DNA from 4 places in the Oceanobacillus locisalsi genome. Region 1 is predicted to be linked to each of the others. Evidence: riboswitches for the same ligand, from Rfam matches in the RefSeq annotation. Region 1 holds a riboswitch; each other region holds the start of a gene.
What was found. Region 1 has a riboswitch for S-adenosylmethionine ahead of ACFQ19_RS10325 (methionine ABC transporter ATP-binding protein). Riboswitches for the same ligand answer to the same signal wherever they lie in the genome.
Positions count from the first base shown of each region.

Region 2: linked by a shared signal. The riboswitch ahead of ACFQ19_RS16070 (VOC family protein) and the one ahead of ACFQ19_RS10325 (methionine ABC transporter ATP-binding protein) in region 1 are both predicted to bind S-adenosylmethionine.
Region 3: linked by a shared signal. The riboswitch ahead of ACFQ19_RS02950 (homocysteine S-methyltransferase family protein) and the one ahead of ACFQ19_RS10325 (methionine ABC transporter ATP-binding protein) in region 1 are both predicted to bind S-adenosylmethionine.
Region 4: linked by a shared signal. The riboswitch ahead of ACFQ19_RS15515 (methionine biosynthesis PLP-dependent protein) and the one ahead of ACFQ19_RS10325 (methionine ABC transporter ATP-binding protein) in region 1 are both predicted to bind S-adenosylmethionine.

Region 1 covers NZ_JBHTKK010000011.1:32,750-36,590, reverse strand. The annotation lists gene ACFQ19_RS10335 (MetQ/NlpA family ABC transporter substrate-binding protein) at 1-276, opposite strand, end outside; gene ACFQ19_RS10330 (methionine ABC transporter permease) at 344-1,012, opposite strand; gene ACFQ19_RS10325 (methionine ABC transporter ATP-binding protein) at 1,005-2,027, opposite strand; SAM riboswitch class I at 2,311-2,410, opposite strand; gene ACFQ19_RS10320 (thioredoxin family protein) at 2,519-2,839, opposite strand; gene ACFQ19_RS10315 (toprim domain-containing protein) at 2,981-3,346, opposite strand; gene gcvH (glycine cleavage system protein GcvH) at 3,549-3,841, opposite strand, start outside.
Region 2 covers NZ_JBHTKK010000023.1:57,855-61,695, forward strand. The annotation lists gene ACFQ19_RS16065 (NAD(P)/FAD-dependent oxidoreductase) at 1-1,014, opposite strand, end outside; gene ACFQ19_RS16070 (VOC family protein) at 1,042-1,854, opposite strand; SAM riboswitch class I at 2,076-2,184, opposite strand; gene ACFQ19_RS16075 (DUF4256 domain-containing protein) at 2,478-3,047, opposite strand; gene ACFQ19_RS16080 (ThiF family adenylyltransferase) at 3,261-3,841, opposite strand, start outside.
Region 3 covers NZ_JBHTKK010000002.1:160,854-164,694, reverse strand. The annotation lists gene ACFQ19_RS02955 (cyclase family protein) at 1-377, opposite strand, end outside; gene ACFQ19_RS02950 (homocysteine S-methyltransferase family protein) at 404-1,456, opposite strand; SAM riboswitch class I at 1,571-1,672, opposite strand; gene ACFQ19_RS02945 (hypothetical protein) at 1,993-2,295, shown strand; gene ACFQ19_RS02940 (YitT family protein) at 2,524-3,387, opposite strand; gene ACFQ19_RS02935 (zinc ribbon domain-containing protein) at 3,747-3,841, shown strand, end outside.
Region 4 covers NZ_JBHTKK010000022.1:17,684-21,524, reverse strand. The annotation lists gene ACFQ19_RS15520 (hypothetical protein) at 37-975, opposite strand; SAM riboswitch class I at 1,238-1,341, shown strand; gene ACFQ19_RS15515 (methionine biosynthesis PLP-dependent protein) at 1,472-2,578, shown strand; gene ACFQ19_RS15510 (Spx/MgsR family RNA polymerase-binding regulatory protein) at 2,667-3,074, opposite strand; gene ACFQ19_RS15505 (YjcZ family sporulation protein) at 3,464-3,559, shown strand; gene ACFQ19_RS15500 (twin-arginine translocase TatA/TatE family subunit) at 3,747-3,841, opposite strand, start outside.

The DNA.
Region 1 (3,841 bases):
TACTGCTTGGTCAAGATACGGCTGGTGTTGAAAGAAATTTGCGTCCAATGTGCCATTCTCTAAATCATCATTCGGTAAAATATAATCCTGATACGTATCAATGTTTAAAGTGATACCTTCCTCTTCCAGGATAGGCTGTGCCTCCTCAAGAATCTCCGCATGCGGAACACTGGAAGCCCCTACTGTAATTTCCGATTCAGAAGCATCATCATCGCCTCCGCATGCAGCTAATAGAAGGATAAGACCAGCCGCAATCAAAAACATTAACTTCTTCATTTTGTACGCCCCTTTTTCTTTTTTATTATGTGAATCAAGTCAAACTTGAATACCATCTTTATCCCATTTAACGTTTATCCAATTTCCTTGTAATAGCATCCCCAATAAATTGGAAAATGAATACAATCACGACAATAATCACTGTACATACAAATACAACGTCCCAGCTTCTGCGCTGGAATCCGAAATAAAAAGCATAGTTTCCTAAACCGCCGGCACCAATGGCTCCTGCCATAGCTGTATAGCCGATTAACGCAATTGCTGTAACTGTCAGTCCGGATACGAGTGCAGGTTTGGATTCGGGAAGCAGTACTTTAAAGATAATGGTGCTTGCTTTTGCGCCCATTGCTTTGGCAGCTTCCACCACTCCTTTATCCACTTCCTTCAAAGCAATTTCAACCAGCCTTGCATAGAACGGAGCACTGCCCAAAATTAACGCCGGCAAAGCAGCAGTCGGTCCGCGTATGGTCCCTACCAATAAATCAGTAAACGGGAACAATAGCAGGATTAAAATAATGAAAGGAATGGCTCTGAAAATATTAACAAATGCAGCTACGATGGCATTAACCGGCTTATTAGCCCAAAAATTCCCTTTTGATGTTAGAAACAATAATAATCCCAAAAGCAGTCCGAGCAAGGTTGTCCCAACCATTGCAACAGCAGTCATATATATTGTTTCCTGTGATGCTTCAATTAAATCTTCCGCTACCAAGTTCGGAAATAATTCCTCAAGCATGCTGAATTACCTCCACTTCTATAACATCTTGTTCTTTCAGATATTGCATCGCCTCATCTTGTTGGGGCCCTAGCAGTTGAACGATTAACGTTCCATAGCTTCCGCCCTGTGTTTGCGTGATCTTTCCTTGCAAGATGTTCACATGGATATCAAACTGCTTTACAAGTTGGCTGATGATGGTCTGATTCGCACTTTCCCCCAAAAATTGGATGCGTAATAAGATACCTTCCTGGAATTTTTCTTTCAACTCTGTTACGTCTTCCTCTTCTTCATTTGAACCAGTCAGCTGTTCCACAAAGTTTTGTGTAACCTGCTGTTGCGGCTTGGTAAATACGTCGATAACATTTCCTTCTTCGACCACTTTGCCATGTTCCATCACAGCAACCCGGTTACATATTTTACGAATAACATGCATTTCGTGTGTAATTAGAATAATCGTTAATCCTAATTTTTCATTGATATCTTGCAACAAGCGCAGGATTTGGTTCGTTGTTTCCGGATCCAATGCAGAAGTCGCCTCGTCACAAAGTAAGACTCTAGGAGAGTTCGCCAGCGCTCTGGCAATACCGACCCGTTGTTTCTGCCCGCCGCTTAACTGGGCAGGATAAGCGTCCTCTCTTCCTGCCAAACCGACTAATTCAATCAATTCCAATACACGTTTTTCACGTTCCTGTTTCTCCACTCCAGAAATTTCAAGCGGAAAGGCGATGTTTTCTGCAACGGTACGGGACCATAGCAGGTTAAAATGCTGGAAGACCATGCCAATATCCTGTCTGGCAATTCGTAAATCCGATTTGGATAAAGAGGTAATCACCTTATCGCCGATTTTCACGGTTCCTTCTGATGGTTCTTCCAGTCTGTTGATTAAGCGGACAAAAGTACTTTTCCCTGCACCGCTGTAACCGACCACGCCATAAATATCTCCATCTTCCACGTGAAGATTTAAATTATCTACGGCGACAACATCTTTATTGTTTAAAGAAAATACTTTCTTCAGCCCTTCAATGGATATCACTTTTTTCACTCCTATATGTAAACAATCCTGTTTATCATGTATTCTTGTTTGTTATTTATCGCAGTGTAACTGGCTATAAGACTCCCGCTTCAAGAAATGAATGAAAACTATATTTCTAAGCGGGAGTTCCAACAGCCAGTAACAGCCCGATTCGTTCAACTAACTTTCAGCAGGGGGTGAATCCCCAGTTGAAAAAAGTTTCACTTTATACAAATCAATGAAAAAACGCCTTTCTGCAAGAGAACAGAAAGACGCTTAAATATACGTTGTATCGTCTGTTGTTCTCTTATCTGTACAAATGCTCGCAGGAGTTGGCACCTTTCCAATGATTGAAGGTTGCCGCGGTTTCTACGGGCCAGTCCCTCCACCGCTCTTGATAAGAGTTTTCTTTTTTAGGATAGTGTTGCTATCGTAGCACGTCATTTGTATTTTTGTCAACTAAATCCGTAGTTGACCACTTGGAATTAAACCTATTTCTTTTTTTCACATGTTTAGTTATTTATCGCTTGGAACAATTCGGCTTTATACTTCATCAAATACTGATAAATATTTGCTGTTGAATGAAAAGTGTACACTTTCTCCACGATTTCCCCGTCTTCCATAAAAGCAAGACACGGTACGCTCTCAATTTGATGATCCTGCATAAATGCAGGATGCACCGAAGCATTCATCTCCGTAAAAATATCTTCCTGATGCAATCTTTCTACGTTTTCCAGCATGGAACGCGCAACACTACATGTCCCGCAAAATGGAGTATAAATATATAATATGAGCCGATGATGGTTCATGTTTGCTTCATTAAAATGTTTCAAGTTTATTCTCCTCGATCCTTCGTTTTCAGCAAATGCTATACGCTTTTAAAAAGGGCAGCTTTTTAAATAAAAAAGTAACCACCTTCTTCATATTCCATCTTTTTTCCGATGAATAAATTCGTTCCCATCTTAACGTGTATGCTACCATTTGGCAAGGCAATTGAGATCTATTCCAATTCGCTTTCCTGCCAGGATGCTGGCCAGCATTTTCTTGGGAGTGGCGGCAACTTCACGGAATTCGCTGCTTACATAAATATGTTCTGCATGCGGAAGTTCCCCCGCCAGCTGTTTTCGGAGTTTTATTCCGGATTCATCTTCGTCCACCAGAATAAATACTTCTGTATCATCTAAATGATAATATTCTAACAGTTCTTCAAACTTCTCTACGCCAATGGTTCCATTTGTACAAACAATGGTGATGGTATTATCGTCAAGAATTTTTTCAAGATGCTTTTTATCAGATAACCCTTCAACGATTATGACTTTATTGTAATCATCTTCCATCATCGTTTTGCACTCCTTATCGTAGCAAATAGGTTGAACATTCTCTACCATGCTTTTTATATAGTATATGAAAAGAAAAGAGCTAACTATACACGAATGTGGAAAGTCAGCTCTTTTTTCACCGTTTTTTAGAGCCTTTTTTGAAATACGCAGGAATCTGTCCTGTTATTTCCATCACTTCTAAAATAGGTGCAATATGATTATATTATCCTTCTGTAAATGCACGGTATGCTTCCGCATCTAATAATTCATCTAATTCGTTTTCGTTCCCAACTTCAACAACGACCATCCAGGCTTTTTCATGCGGCGATTCATTGACGAGCTCCGGGCTGTCTTCCAGTTCTTCATTAACTTCTACCACTTTTCCGCTTACTGGAGCATACAATTCAGACACCGTTTTAACAGACTCCACACTTCCAAATGGCTCATCCAGTTCTAAAGAATCGCCGACTTCCGGTAATTCAACAAAGACAATATCGCCAAGCTCATCTTGTGCAA
Region 2 (3,841 bases), on a different contig from region 1:
AACATTTTCCACAGGTCCCATAATGGCTTTCCCATCCGGTGTATTAGGGCGGAGTCCAGAAAAGGACCGGATAATTCGCACATTGGCTAACTCAGGAAAGGTTTTCACTGCGGCTTGTCCAATTGCGCTTGTCACTTCACTCGTTGTTTCTGTATTGAATCCGACAAATTCACGAGAACCGCCGATTAATAAATTTCCGCTTTCCGTCTGTTCCATCACAAGACCGACTCCTGCCGCATCAGCTCCGTTACTTGGCTCTGCCGTATTTTTCCCTTTCGCTGCGATATAAGCATAGCTTAAAACGCTCCGCTTCAGAAAAGGCGGGATTTTTTCGGAAACTAATATTTGTCCGCGCCGTGGCACAATAGGAACATCGATTCCTAAAGGTTTTATTAACGCGGGGGTCCACACTCCGGCAGCTACAAGCACCGCATCGGCATACATTTCCTCTTCATTGACCTTTACGCCGACAACACGATCTTGTTTGGTAATCAGTTCGGTTACCGGTGAGCCCAGACGAATCGTTGCGCCTAATTGCTGTGCAGCTTGTGCCATACTAAAACATACGTTAAATGAATTAACTTTCCCTTCATCCGGACACCAGGTAGATCCCAAGATATGATTCGCTAAACCTGGCTGCTTCTCTTTGACTCCTTGTGCAGACAACGTGGTCACATCGACACCATATTCCTGCATCTGCGCAACCTTCTGCGTCAGCAATTCTTTTTCTTTCTCTGACTCCATCAGTATCATTCCGCCACCGCTACGATACTCCAAGTCTGTATTTAATTCCGCTTCCAGTTCTGGATAGAGCTTTTTCCCTTCCACAGCCAGTTCCAAAACCGGTCCCGGCTTCTTCGATTGCAGCAGAACATGCTGATCACAGGCACCCGATGTGCCGGAAGCGATGTCTTTTGCTTCAAGCAGCGTTACATCCGCCCCTGCTTTCGATAAATAATAAGCAGACGACGTTCCTATAATTCCGCCGCCAACAACAATTACACTGTAGCTCACGTTGTACACCTCCAGACTGTATCTCTTTTAATCATTCTTGATTTGATAGCGTCCACCGCCAAATTCGAATAAATCATCGGTTTGCTCGCTGGAAAGATTAACCTGAAATGGACCTTCTCCTTGTTGTTCCAGCACTTCCGAAACAACACCTGTTGTCAGCGGGCTGCAAAACACTAAATCTCCTCCAGGAAGAAGCAGCTTTTGGCATGTTGCCTGCAGTTCTTCATCCATATAGGATTCTTCTGTTTCCAGCCCCAATAAATCAGACCATTTATCTACGGTCCTTTCCAAATCATTTACGGCAATATTTATATGGGAAAAGCTGGCCTCTGCCGGATGCGAGACGATTATTTCTTTTTCGGTTAATGCTTTTTTCCGTTCCTTATCGCTTTCATTCCACTGGATAAAGTAAGGCAGTTCCAATGTATCCTTTTCATCTCCAATAAATAAAAGCTGCCACTCCAAAAGAGTGCCGTCAGGCTGTTCGCGGCTTAAATAGACCGGCCCATTTACTGTTAATCCTTTGTCAGAAAAACGTTGCGCAGCAGCTTCAATATTATCTGTCCGAATAATAAAGCGGACAAAACCTTCTTGAAAACCTTTCTTAATAATCGTCTGTATCATACTGTGCTGAGGATGTTCCATCTCTTCAAGCATTTGCCTGTCGGACGTACCTAAGTATTCTATATAACTTAAATCAAAATGACTTAACGCGTTGTATGTAGGACGATTCTGGTGCACGCCGCCTTCAACTGCATGTATTCCTTTATTCTTGAGCGTTCTAGTGGCCTTTTCCGGATCTTCAATAAAATGCACGATATGATCAAAAGCAAAATGCATGTACATCACTCTCAACTTTCTATATTCCTTTTATTAATTAGTTATTGTAATCGTTTGTATTTCCATTCCTATTAAAATAGTCTGCATTCGCTTACCTTTTGAGGCTGATATTTTGATATCATGCTTCTGCAATAAAATGGCTTATTTTCTCAGCATAAAAAATAACCTCTTTTTCAACATAAGAAGAGGTGCAGGTAAACCATTTCTGTTTTACTTCTCTCTTCTTATCTTTCCAAGCCTTCCATTCGACTTGCTGAAATTGGCACAGTTCCAATACGGTCTGTTGCCGAGGTGTCTAAGGGTCAGTCCCTCTGCCTCTCTGGATAAGAATGCTTTATGTTAAACATTATTTCAATTAACCCAATCAAAAAACTAAGGATTAGATTAATATTTAGACTATCTTATATAAAATAAGTTGTCAATTAGTATTTTTGATTTTTCCTGGTGATTAAGTAATGATTAACAAACCGGATATTATTTTCTATGGAAGCAAAATCACAAACCCTGCCACATATTCAGAATAATTCCCTCTGCATTACCAGCCTTTTTTCACAACAACTAAAAAAGAATCAAGAACGGGTGGTTTACACACATTCCTGATTCTCTATCTCTCGAGCTCACATCTATACTCTTAACATACCCCGGAACCCTCTGGAACCATAATAAGATTCTGCGCCGTTATGATATAAGAAAACATGTCCAAAACGGAAATCACAAAAAAGTGCGCCGCCAAGTTCCCTAATATCCGCAGGTGTCCTTACCCAAGTCGATGTTTTCGCATCAAAAGTTCCGAGCGTTTGAAGTTCGCGATATTGTTCTTCCGTTAACATTTCAATGCCCATATCCAACGCCATATCTATCGCACTATTTTCCGGTTTATGCTTCTTTCTTGATTCCAGCGCTGCCCGATCATAACAAACACTTCTGCGTCCTTTCGGGCTTTCTTTTGAGCAGTCTACAAAAATGTATTCTTCTCTTTCCTCGTCATATCCAATGACATCTGGTTCGCCTTCCGTTCTCTCCATTTCATATAAAGAGGCTAATTTTTCAGAATGACCCTCCAGCCTTGATTGAATTAGATTCCAGTCAAAATCATGATGGCGATCCATATTTTTTTCAAAACGAACCTTTAACTTTTCCAGTATTTCTTCTTGTTCCTCTTGAGAGAGCTCTTTCTTATCTTGTTTTGACATGTTTATTCTCCTTTAAGCTGTGTTATTAAAACTGTTTCTTAGTTCTTATTATATCCATTCAAGCTGATCATTTCACTATTGAATATAGGTTTTTGGTTTTTAAAGAACAGAAAAAAATCGCCCCATGCGAAATAAACATGGAACGATGAGATAAAGTCGCTATTATATTTGCTTATTGATTGAAAAAAGAATAGCTTCGTCGCCTTTCGTACTTCACCCTAGATAGCGATGATACACATTTTTCGCTTCCAGATGGTCCATTGTGCCATGAACCAAAGTTCGCCCGTCCTGAAAGAGCACAATCCGGAAAGAATCCACTTCAAACGAAAGCAAATAAGGGTTCTGAAAAAGCTTGATTTGTTTATTCTTCTGCAGTTCTTTCGCTACTTCATCCAGATCTGTCTGTTTTCGCTGCGGGCGCAGTTGCACCGTGTTTCTTCCGCATAATACAGCTGTTTTCAAATGAGAATCACGATCCAAATTGGGGTAACTTCTTTTCTTTGAGCATGATGGGCAATCTGCTTTACGCAAGGAAGCTACTTCTATTTCTGTATGCTCGTTGTTCCAAAGATCAAAGGAGATAAGCTTTCCTGACAAAGCTGCCTCATTACCTGTTAATAGCTTTAACGCTTCTGTTACTTGCTGTGATACAACTTTTTGTATCACAGGCTGTATAATGCCGACACTATCACAAGTAGCACCATTTGCTGGAATATATTCTTGCAAACATTGCAAGCAAGGTGTTTTATCAGGAAGTACTGTAAAAGTAACACCATAACTTGCTACAACAGCTC
Region 3 (3,841 bases), on a different contig from region 1:
TCAATTTTTCCATGTACCTGTTCAAACTCTAAAATATCTTCTGGTGTTAAAATATAATCATGGTTCTCTCCTGCTGCTTCCGATTTATCAATCACAACCAGCGGGAGGACCACTTCTTGTAAATCCAATTCTTCTAAATAGCGTTGATCACGAACAAAATGAATCGGCGCATCAATATGCGTGCCGTATTGGCCCGAAACACTGAATTGCTGTGCAAAAAACCCGTCATCATGTGTGTATAACGTCTCAAACTCAGCATCTTTAAAAGCTGCGAAATGCGGGGAACTTGGACCAAACGTATGCGTTAAGTCTACCCATGTTTTTGATTTCAGTATATCAAGCGCTTGTAAGACCTCATTTTCTCTTGTAACTGTCATGGTAAATTGCCCCCTTATCTATTGCTTTAAGCTTTTGTTTTGTAATCCGTAATATGATCCTGCAACGTTTCATCTTCACCAAATAAGAAATGCTTATGCATATCCGGGGAATAGATGGAATTAATTGTTTCGATTCCAACAGCCTCAGCCACAGCACGCAACATCGCCGGAGAAGCTCCACAGCATAAGCCAATATAATTAACACCGATGCCATGTGCTTTCTTAGCCCATTCCGCCAGCTCGTAACGGTTATGATAAAGCGGATCAAGTGAAGTCGGGAAAGTTGTTTCAGTCGGCAAATGACAGCTGCATCCACCATCCGGCAAATTAAAGAATGTCGGATTTTCTTCTGTTGTCCGATATGGAATCGGCAAAGCCCCTACATAACCATCTACATGATCACAAATCTTCTCCAGATACGGCTGCATGGTATCCGGTCCGCGGAAACAGTTCATTCCCACAACTAAAGCGCCGTTATCCTCTAATATCTTACATGACTCTTCCACGCTGTAACTGTCACGCATGATATTTTCACCCATTAATCCCAAAGTGATTACTGCCGGCAAGTCATATTTTTTAATTTCTTCTAACGCAATCAATGCTTCTTCATGATAATAAAACGTTTCTCCGTTAATATAGTCAACGTCCTCGTCCTTACACCATGAAACCATTTCATTAAACATCGCTCTCACTTTATCTTTGGACGCCTGATCTTCCGGATTAAAAATATTGGTATTCGAAATATTCCCTGCCACCAAAGCTTCTTCTGTCGGGTGCTCTTTCGCTACTTCTTTCGCCAATTTAATCGCATTTCGATTTAAAGGTTCCAATAAATCTTCTTTACCGATGATGCGCATTTTTTCACGGTGTGCATTATATGTAAAAGCAAGCACCACATCTGACCCTGCATTCATATAATCACGATACACTGCCTTCAGCGTTTCCGGATTCTCCAGTGCCACCTCGGGTACAAAGGATCCTGCCTGTAAGTAACCTCTGCGCTCCAGTTCAAATAAGTATCCCTCTCCTGCAATAACTGTCCCCTGTTTTAAACGTTCTTCTAAACTTCTTTTCGCCATTTCTCCATTCCTCCTGTAAATTTTTACTTTTCATTCGCTGCTAAAAAATTGATATAAATACGAAAAACCTCTTCTTTTCAGAAAGAAGAGGTTTGAGTACGATATCAATGTCTCTCCTTATCTGCTAGCTTCATGCTACTGGAATTGGCACAGTTCTTTTTTAAGTCTGTTGCCGAGGCTTCCAAGGGCCAGTCCCTCCACCTCTCTGGATAAGAAAATGTATTGCTATTTATTTGTTGTAAACAACTATATATGTATTTGAATTCTTTGTCAATAAGAATTTTTTAAAATTTTCTAGTCTTATATCATTACTTCTCCTCAACATACGTTTAACAATCAGCCACATTTGGGTATATTGATATGACAGATAAAAAGTCATAAAATGTTCAAAAAGTATAGACAGCTTTGAAAAATAAGCTTATAATACACTTTACATCCTTACCAATCAATGAAGATATATTGAAATGACACTTCAATATTGGTATAATTAAGTTTTTCTATCAAATAAACGGTGATAAAAACGGGAGGAGGCGTAGATGATGAATCGCTATTTAATGATTGTTATCATGATTATCATTTTACCAATCACACAGTTATCTTCAGGTGTACATCACAGCTACGTGCTCACCGAACAGGAGATGCTGGTTGATACACAAATGACTCAAGATTTGGGTATTGGCGGAAATGATCAGACGGATAAATCATTCACCGTATACACAGCTCTAGTCATTACTTTATTCTTACTGGGAACGTTCAGTTTATTTACGATGATTGTCCGTATCAACCGTACAAAACAGCTGATGACACCCGTTTTCTATCAATCCAATTTCGTGGTTTAATTCTCTTTTGAAATCCACACTACTTTCAAAAGAGGAGGCTGACAAAATGATTATTTTGCGATTTATCGTTATTGGGTTCTTTGCTCTGACCGCATTATCCGTGTTCACTTATCAAGGTATTGAGGTTTCTCATGCTATCGCGGATTTGTTCAGATCTAGATCTTAATGCATCATATACAACAAGGCAGCCAATGCACTTCGATTGGCTGCCTTGTTTCTTTTCATTTATTAATCAAAATTACCGCCCCGTACTTCCGTCACTTCATGAACCGTGATAAAAGCCTCCGGATCAACATCTTGAATAATCTCTTTCATCTTGCTTTCTTCCAAACGGGTAATAATACTTTTCACTTGCCGAAATTCTTTTTTCGAATATCCGCCCTCTACATGCTGCACAGTACAACCGCGCCCTAAACGGTCTCTAATCTCTTTAATCATTTCATCCGCATAGCCGGTGATAATATATACTGCTTTGGTGCTACTCAAACCTTCCTCAATTAAATGAATTACTTTCGAAGCAATAAAATAAGCAATGCCTGACATTAATGCTCCCCGTAAACCAAACACTGTTGATACAACAATAAACACAAATAAATTAAGAAATAAAATCAAATCGCTTGTTCCAAAAGGCAGCTTGCGCGATAACAGCACTGCTAACATATCAATACCGTCCAATGCACCGCCATTACGGAGTGCAAGTCCCATACCAAAACCAATAATAATCCCGCCGACCACTGTCACCAGAAGGGTGTCTCCTTCAATTCCTATTATCGTCGGGATATGATGCATCATACTTGTACTGATAGCTAAGGAGGCAATTCCAAGAACGGAAAACAACGCAAAACCTTTGCCAATTTGTTTATATCCTAAGTAAATAAATGGAATATTTAAGATAGCAATTAAAACGCCTAGCGGCAATCCTGTCCATTGCGATCCAACGATACTCAAGCCCGTTACACCACCATCTGAAACACTATTCGGAATCAGTACCGCTTCCAGCCCATAAGCTGTAATAAACCCGCCAATAACAATAATGAGTCCTCTTAAAAAAATCATTGTCTTTCTCGATATTTTCGATTGTGCTTTGCTCATCCTTTTTTCCTTCTTTCTATTGCATTGTTGCTATTGTGTGAAATAAGAATAATCGTTCATTTGCTTCACCGTTACTTCCCTTCCTGGCTGGGTTGAAGTTTAGATTGCTTTTCAGTCTTAGATTTCCTTATTTCACATAAAATAACCTTGTAAATACATTTTTTTCAATATTAATTATTATACGCTTCTCTGTTTCAAACTCAAATGTTATGAAGGTAAAGAATGGATAATCATGCAAAGTGTTTTTAATTGAAATTGAATTCAAACAAGCAATGGTACAACCATTAAAATAAATATATTTACATTCGGTGAAACAAAGGAGTACATTCACACGTAAATATATGAAAGAGGTGATAGAAATGAAAAATAATGAAGGTTGTATGAAATGTGGCAGCCAAAACGCAGATTCAAAAGATGTTTCTATGACTGGATCTGGGTTATCTAAGGTATTTGA
Region 4 (3,841 bases), on a different contig from region 1:
AGTGGAGGCAAATTTACCGTTTTTCATCTTTTTTATTTATTCGGAATAGATGGAAGCTGTATTTGGTTTATTTTCTTCGGAATCATCGTCTTCATGATCTTCGTCCAGCTCTTCTTCATCTTCTGTTTCGTCCTCTGCATCTTCTTTTCCTTCTTCATTATCCCCATTTTCATTATCGTCTATCGGTTCTTCTTCTGGGTACTTTATTTCGTCCTCTTGGTCGTTTTTATCTTCTTTATTTTTATCTTTATCTTCCTCACCATTTTCGTTTTCTGTTTCTTTATCTCTTTTCGAATTTTCATCTTTTGATGGCTTACGTTTACCATTTATCTTTTTCTTATCTTTTTCATTAAGAGACTCACCAGAATCTGTGGCAGTATTCTTTTTTTCAGGTTTCTTCTGTTCTACTTGTTCATCTGAAGAATTTGTTTTCTTTTGAGAGTTATCTTCATCTGTTTCTTTTCTTTCCGTATTTTCATTATCTTCTTCAGTTGTATAACCTTCCCTATGAGAAGTATGATGTGCTTCGTTTTCATTTGATTCATCCGTTTTCTTATTCGTTATTTGATAAGCGGATGTTTCCTCAGAAACAGCATTATTTCTTTCCTGCTTGTCTGGTTTCTGATCTGTATGTGTTTCCGTTTCTGTATCTGCTGCTTCTTCCGTTGTCTCTTGTGCAGAGCTATTCTCTGTTTGCACTTCTGTTTCCCTGTCTGTTTGTTGAGGCTTGTTATGATGATCTACATGAGCGGTTTGATAAATTTGTTCATTGTCTCCTAATAACCGGTCATTCCAAGAGGTCGTGAAAAGCTCGACACTTTCTCCCATTTGCCCATCACCGCTATTGTCATCATCGGTACTTACTTCCATGGAATATTCCACTGAATCATTGTCTTTATAAATGCCCATGCCAATAATGACAATACATCCTGCTAACAAAGAAATGTTAACCAGTAACAGTTTTTTTCTGCGCATATATCTTCTTCCTTTTTTTAAAATTATCATACGAATACTTGTATTTTCATGCTTCCATATAACTTTAATTATACTTTCACCTATAAAATCATCATATCCATTGTAATCTCCATGAAGGACCTTTTCAAATACTTTTCGGTTTTTTTATCTGCAAATCTTGGTCCAGCATTACCGCGTCCCGCTTTTTGACTGATGAAAAATAATTTAGGCTTGATTTTTTTTCTTCTCTCTTGTAAAGTAAACGTAATTATAAATATGTTAATTCTTATCCAGAGAGACGGAGGGACTGGCCCGCAGATGTCTCAGCAACCGGCTAATTTTAGCAAGGTGCTAATTCCAGAAGGGGTTCCCCTTTAAAGATAAGAGATGTGTGTTATGTTGATATTACACCCTTCTTATCTCTGGATAAGAAGGGTTTTTTATTCATTTAACAGAAAATACATAGGGAAATAGCACATTCACAAGCACGCTTTTCTTATGAAGGAGGAAAAAATTAATGAAAAAACTAGAAACCGCATTAGTACAATTAGGAAACAAAACAGATGAACGGACAGGAGCGATAAACTTACCAATCCATTTATCAACAGCTTACCAGCATCAGGAAATTGGTCACTCCACCGGGTACGATTATACCCGCACTAAAAATCCGACCAGATCTGTACTGGAAGATGGATTTGCGAAGTTAGAAGAGGGAGATGCCGCTTTCGCCTGCAGTTCCGGGATGGCTGCGATTCAATTAATCCTTTCCTCTTTATTCCAAGCAGGTGATCATCTCATTGCGACAAAAGATATCTACGGGGGGACGTATCGTATTTTTGACCATTACGAAAAAGCATACCATGTTTCTGTAACATATGATGAATGTCAGGATGTATTAGAAACAGAGCGGTGTATTCAAGAAAATACAAAAGCTATCTTTTTGGAAACACCTACAAATCCGTTACTACAAGAAGTTGACATTAAAAAATATGCGGAACTGGCACAAAAATATCATTTGTTCCTTATCGTTGATAATACTTTCTTAACGCCATACTTGCAGCAGCCTATTACGCTTGGTGCGGATATTGTCGTACACAGTGCAACCAAATATATTGGCGGACATAATGATGTACTAGCTGGACTTGTAGTAACCAAAACACCGGAATTATCCGAGAAAGTATTCGAAATGCATAACGCTTCCGGCGCTACTTTATCTCCGTCAGACAGCTGGCTTCTTGTCCGCGGTTTAAAAACACTTGCACTCCGTATGCAGCGTCATGAAGAAAATGCCAGGCATCTTGCTGCTTATTTAGAAGAACACCCGGCAGTCAGCCAAGTTTTTTACCCGAACAGGGGCGGTATGCTTTCATTTTGCTTAGAAGATGCAAGTCTGGTAAAGTCCTTTTTAGCTAATCTGAATATCATTGTGTTTGCTGAGAGTTTAGGCGGTGTGGAAAGCTTTATTACGTATCCTACCACCCAGACACATGCGGATATGCCGGAAGAGGAAAGAATCCAGCGGGGCATCGGTAATGACCTGCTTCGTTTCTCTGTAGGTGTGGAAGATGTAGAAGATTTAAAAGCGGATATGGAGCAAGCATTACAAGTTATTCGTAATGTATAATATATCATAACACTAATACGAAAAAAGAGACAGATAAGCTGTCTCTTTTTTCGTATCTATTTTTGGATTTAAGGTTCATGTAAGGTTGTTACCCTTTTATTAATCCTAAATCCACTTTCCACTGTGACCACTGCAGCTGTCTTGTTTTCCGAGGTAAAAATTGTCGAATGTCTTCTTCATGATAACCGACTTGAAACCTTTTTTCATCAACCAAAATCGGACTTTTCAGCAATCTTGGGTATTCGTGAATTAATTTTAGTAAGGTTTGTAAAGACAATTCCTCTACATTCAAGTTTAATTCCTTGTAAATTTTAGAACGGGTTGAAAGAATTTCATCTGTACCTTCTACCGTCATTTGTAAAATATTTTTTAGTTCTTCAATAGTTAATGGTTGATGTAGAATATTCCTTTCCTTATAAGCAATTCCATTTTTGCGAAACCATTGTCTGGCTTTTCTTGTAGATGAGCAAGATACTCCGTAAATATGCACTGTCATATTCATTCTCCTTATTGTTTGACATATTCATTACAAGAATCAAAGTGATAATCTATAAAATGAAAAACGACACGTTTTGCCTTTTCATTTCATTTTTCTATCTTACCTATTACTTTAGCACGTAAATGTGGTAAAACTATGGTACAGCCATAAAAAAAACATAAAATGAAGCTTAATTCATTGAAATATAGCGGTTTATAATCCATTACTGTTTATAAACCGACCGAAAAAACCTTCATTAACCAGTACTTGTTCCGCAAAAAATCATTTCTGTTTTTCGTTCATTATTATTGATTCGATATGTACAGGCGAAAATCCTTTTTTTCTGGTCAAATACCCTTCCTAAAAGAGCAACATATCATATAGTAAACACACAGGGGGGTGTAAAAATGAGTAAATACAATGAATTTGGAGGGGGTTTTGCCTTACTCGTAGTCCTTTTCATATTATTAATTATTGTAGGTACTTCTTATTGGGGGTACTAACAATAGGATGAAAGACAAATCTTTTCCTCCTCTTCCCTATAATTAACTAGCTTTTATGTACGGCAAGCTAAAAATAGATCGTGATGATGAACGCTTGTAAAGACAGCTTATCAATCTCTTTACAAGCATTTTTTTATATAGAAAAACAAGGCGTACAATGGAAAAAACCGTTGACGCCTTGCTGCTCCTATTTTGATGAATCTTTCTCCAATTCATCCTTCTCTTCTTTTGTTTCACTATTTTTACCTTCATCAGACATTAAATTATTCGCTGAATTTTTAA